One region of the Bacillus basilensis genome, then DNA from elsewhere that is predicted to be linked to it. Evidence: riboswitches for the same ligand, from Rfam matches in the RefSeq annotation. Region 1 holds a riboswitch; the other holds the start of a gene.
What was found. A riboswitch is a leader RNA that binds a small molecule or an ion and turns the genes downstream of it on or off. The one in region 1 is predicted to bind preQ1.
Positions count from the first base shown of each region.

Region 2: it holds a riboswitch for preQ1, as region 1 does, so the genes downstream of both, ACQVV1_RS13475 (QueT transporter family protein) here and queC (7-cyano-7-deazaguanine synthase QueC) in region 1, are expected to answer to the same signal.

Region 1 is NZ_JBNTQO010000005.1:60,415-62,622, reverse strand. Features, by position in the region: gene queD (6-carboxytetrahydropterin synthase QueD) at 1-357, opposite strand, end outside; gene queC (7-cyano-7-deazaguanine synthase QueC) at 357-1,019, opposite strand; PreQ1 riboswitch class I at 1,113-1,156, opposite strand; gene kinB (sporulation sensor histidine kinase KinB) at 1,364-2,208, shown strand, end outside.
Region 2 is NZ_JBNTQO010000005.1:302,388-304,595, reverse strand. Features, by position in the region: gene ACQVV1_RS13485 (zinc-finger domain-containing protein) at 1-65, opposite strand, end outside; gene ACQVV1_RS13480 (ribonuclease H family protein) at 78-737, opposite strand; gene ACQVV1_RS13475 (QueT transporter family protein) at 889-1,374, opposite strand; PreQ1 riboswitch class I at 1,381-1,425, opposite strand; gene ACQVV1_RS13470 (aldose 1-epimerase family protein) at 1,558-2,208, shown strand, end outside.

The sequences.
Region 1 (2,208 bases):
GTAAATCCAAACGACCATGTTTTCAGCAGTCGTATTCATCGCTGGTAACGTTTCGTTTAAATAACGATGGTCTAAATAAATTTCTATTTCATTCTTCCAAATTTCTTTTATATCTCCAAAGTCAATCGCAAGACCTATCTCATTTACATATCCACTAATCCCAAATACAACTTTATATGTGTGACCATGTAAGTTTTTACATTTTCCTTCATAACAGTGTAAATGGTGTGCTGCATCAAATGTAAATTCCTTGCTGACCATTACTCTTTTATTATGATATTTGAGCTGTTTACGCTGAATATCCTCGTCCATTTTTTGCAAATTTTCTACAATGCGAAATCCAAAGAAATTATCCATTAGTTACTCGCTCCTTCGCGTTCTTGTAGGTACGTATCTAATCCTGCTTTACGAAGTTGACATGCTGGACATTCACCGCAACCATCACCAATGATTCCGTTATAACATGTTAATGTTTTTTCTCGAACAAACTCGAATGCTCCAAGTTCATCTGATAATTTCCATGTTTCCGCTTTATCAATCCACATAAGTGGTGTATGAATCACAAACGGATAATCCATGGATAAATTTAAAGTAACGTTTAACGATTTCACAAACACGTCACGGCAATCTGGATAACCACTAAAATCAGTTTCACATACACCCGTTACAATATGACGTGCTCCAACTTGTTTTGCTAATACAGCAGCAAATGATAAGAATAGTAAATTTCGTCCATCTACAAACGTCGATGGCAATTCACCTTCTTCATGTGTAATCTCCATATCGGTTCTCGTTAACGCATTTGGAGCAAGTTGATTTAATAGACTCATATCTAGTACCGTATGTTTAATTCCTAGCTCTTTTGCAATTTCCGCTGCACAATCAATTTCTAGCTTATGACGTTGATTGTAATTAAACGTTACAGCCTCTACTTCTGCAAACTGCTCTATTGCCCAAAATAAACATGTCGTACTATCTTGTCCTCCACTAAAAACAACAACTGCCTTTTCTTTTTTCATTTCACTCATTCTCCTTCTCTACTACGAATAAGAAGAAAGAACGTTCTTGAACTGTCACAATAAAAAAACAAAACAATACCTAAAGATATTGTTGTTTCCATAGTTTTTTATAGAGGGAGTTCGCGAACCTCTCCCGTGCATTGCACGGAATTCCTTCTTTCATTGACAAAGGTTATTGTAACATATTGTATACTACCAGAAAAAATTTCTGATTTTTCCGCTATTTCTCATTTCATTTCTTTCATTTTATAGTATGATTAATTTAATGTGAGAAGAGAGGAGGCATCCCACTGAAACCCTTTATTATTTATCTCTTTTTAAATATATTATTCATCCTTGTTACAATGCTCGTATACCATTTATTTTGGAATCAAAAAGGGAAACGTTCTCCTAAATTAAATTCAGCAATATTTATTGTATTATGTTGCCTCGTTACTATACTATGTATCACTTTCGCAGCAAAAACAAATTATGGATTTCAATTTGATATGCGTCATATCGTATTAATTGTCGGTACATTAACCGGAGGTCCTATTGCTGGTGGATCTATATTAGTTGTATTAAATATATACCGCTTCTTATTAGGAGGAATAGGTGTTTTCCCATCGATTATCGGTTCTATCCTTCTATTTATTGTCCTATTATTTACATACAAATTTTTCAATCGAACTTCTAATCGTATAAAAATAATACTTGCTATTATCTACAGTCTCACATACGGATTTAGTTGGATACCTTTCTTCCTTTCAAAGGTTACAAACAAGGCTGATTATATACCACATATTATTGTGTATGAGTTATGTACGATACTTGGTACGATCCTTATTTTATATTTACTACACATATTACAAACTCAAGTGCGTCTCCAAAACGAACTTATGAATGCTGAAAAATTTCATTTAATTGGTGAAATGGCAGCGTCTATCTCTCATGAAATTCGCAATCCATTAACTTCAACGAAAGGATTTTTGCAACTTTTACAATCAGATACATGTACTGAGCAGGAGCGAAAATTATATATTGACATAGCCATCAACGGAATCGAACAAGCAAACCACGTTCTTACAGATTATTTAACCTTTGCAAAACCAAGTATTGAAAAAGAACAAAGATTACAGTTAGAAGAAGAACTACTACATGCATTATCGTTAATTACACCGCTTGCTAATTTAGCAAATGTGCGTACACA
Region 2 (2,208 bases), 240 kb from region 1:
AAACACCCTTCACAATACGTTTCTAATAAGTCATTTACCTCTGTAATGAGTTGCTTTTTATCCACCGTTGCACCTCTCTATTCGGTTATTTCTTTATGACTATCAATGACTGTTCCTTCTAATGCTTGCGTTGCTAATTGATGTGCTTCTTTATTTTGTTTTCTAGATATTGGCTCGCATACAAGTTTTAATTTCATTTGCTTCGCTTTTTGTTCAATTTGGTCTAAATAATGATTTAAATGCTCATCATAGCAAGGCCATTCTCCAGCCAATTGTTGCAATACCACTTGAGAATCCCCGCGAAGTGTAACTGCTTCATACTTGATCCCTAATTCCTCTAGTATATTCATACCGTATAATAATGACGCATATTCGGCTTCATTATTATCATATATACCTTCTATATATGCATTGCGGCGAATTCGGTAGTTTTTATTTCCTTTTTTATAGTACACACATATACCTACTCCAGCTTCTTTCGTCTGCACATCATAACCACCATCAAAATAAACGAGTATTTCTTGGGGCTCATCCTCCACTTGCTTACTCAGTTTTTTCATCTCTTTTAATGACCATTCTGCATCCATTTCATCGTAAAATAATAATTCTTTTACTCTTCCTGTTTTCTCAAAATCCTCTGCAAATTGCAGTACATCTTCTATGTTCATATAATCTGTCGTTAATTCCGTCTGCAAACCGCGCTTTGTTTTATACAACCAATGAATTTTATATTTCATACTACATTCCCCTTATGTAAGACTTCTTATATGTATCCAGCTAATGAAAGCCTCACTTTATTTTATTATATTTTATCAAGAGTCTCTGAATTATATTCAATATTATCACATGCAAAAAGAGCTATCCCTTTAGGAATAGCTCTTTCATCTATTACATAAATCTTTCAAATTGTACTCGCTTATTAATCCAGTACATTACAGGCATACCAATGGCCATTACAACAAATTCACCGGCGGCACATGTTAACCAAGTCAACATAAATGGTAAATCAAATGCAAGATGAAGTTCAATTGCAATCATAAACATTGTAATTGTAAAGATAACTGTATTAAAAATCATACGAGCCCAAACACCTTTAATGAATCGCATAGAAATAATGGTTGCAACTAGTGCAAGAATAGATTGCCCTACTCCAAATACTAAATCGTAAGCGATCATAGGTGAGAAAAAGAGATTCGTTAAAAATACACCTAATACAATTCCGTAAATTGCTTTCTTATTAAATACAACGAGATGATTAAACATCTCTGAAATACGAAACTGTACACTCGTAAAGCCAAATGGCTGAATAAGCATAGAAACAGCAATATATAATGCCGCTAAAATACCATTACCGACTAATGTTCTAATATTCATGACAAAATCTCCTTAGTTTTTTTACGTGGGATGGTTTCGAACCACGTTATTCGTTTTTTAAGCAACAAGATTATATTTTACGCGGTAGCCCCCCTTTCGTCAATAGATTCCTATCATGAACTACCTTTTTTCTTTTAGACAACGTATAATGAAATATATGAAAGATTTAGGAGGTTTTACTTCATGACTGCAACAATTCAAAATGAAAACGTGATCGTTACCATCTCTGACAAAGGTGCAGAATTACAAAGCGTTCGCTTAAAAGCAGACAATACAGAATACTTATGGCAAGGTGATTCTACTTATTGGGGACGCCGTGCACCAATTTTATTCCCAATTGTCGGCCGATTAGTAGATAATACATACTACGTAGATGGTAAACCTTATTCTTTAACACAACACGGCTTCGCTCGTGATCTTACATTCTCTGTAAAAGAACAAAGTGAAACGAAAATCACTTATATCGTTACTAGTAATGAAGAAACATTAAAAAAATACCCATACGAATTTGAATTACTCGTGTCTTATGAACTAGAGGGACAAATCGTTCATGTAACATATGAAGTGAATAACCCCACTTCAAAAGAAATATTCTTCTCAATCGGAGCACATCCTGGTTTCAACTTCCCGTTATTAGAGGGCGAATCATTTACAGATTATTATTTATCATTTAATAGTTCTGAACGCTTAGAAACAAGTGTATTAGAAGGACCTTACCTTTCAAGTAAAAAGCAATTAATCGCTGAAAATACGAATGAATTACCACTTACATACGATTTATTTAAAAATGATGCGCTTATTTTTGAAAATATGAATACGGATGAAATCTCTATT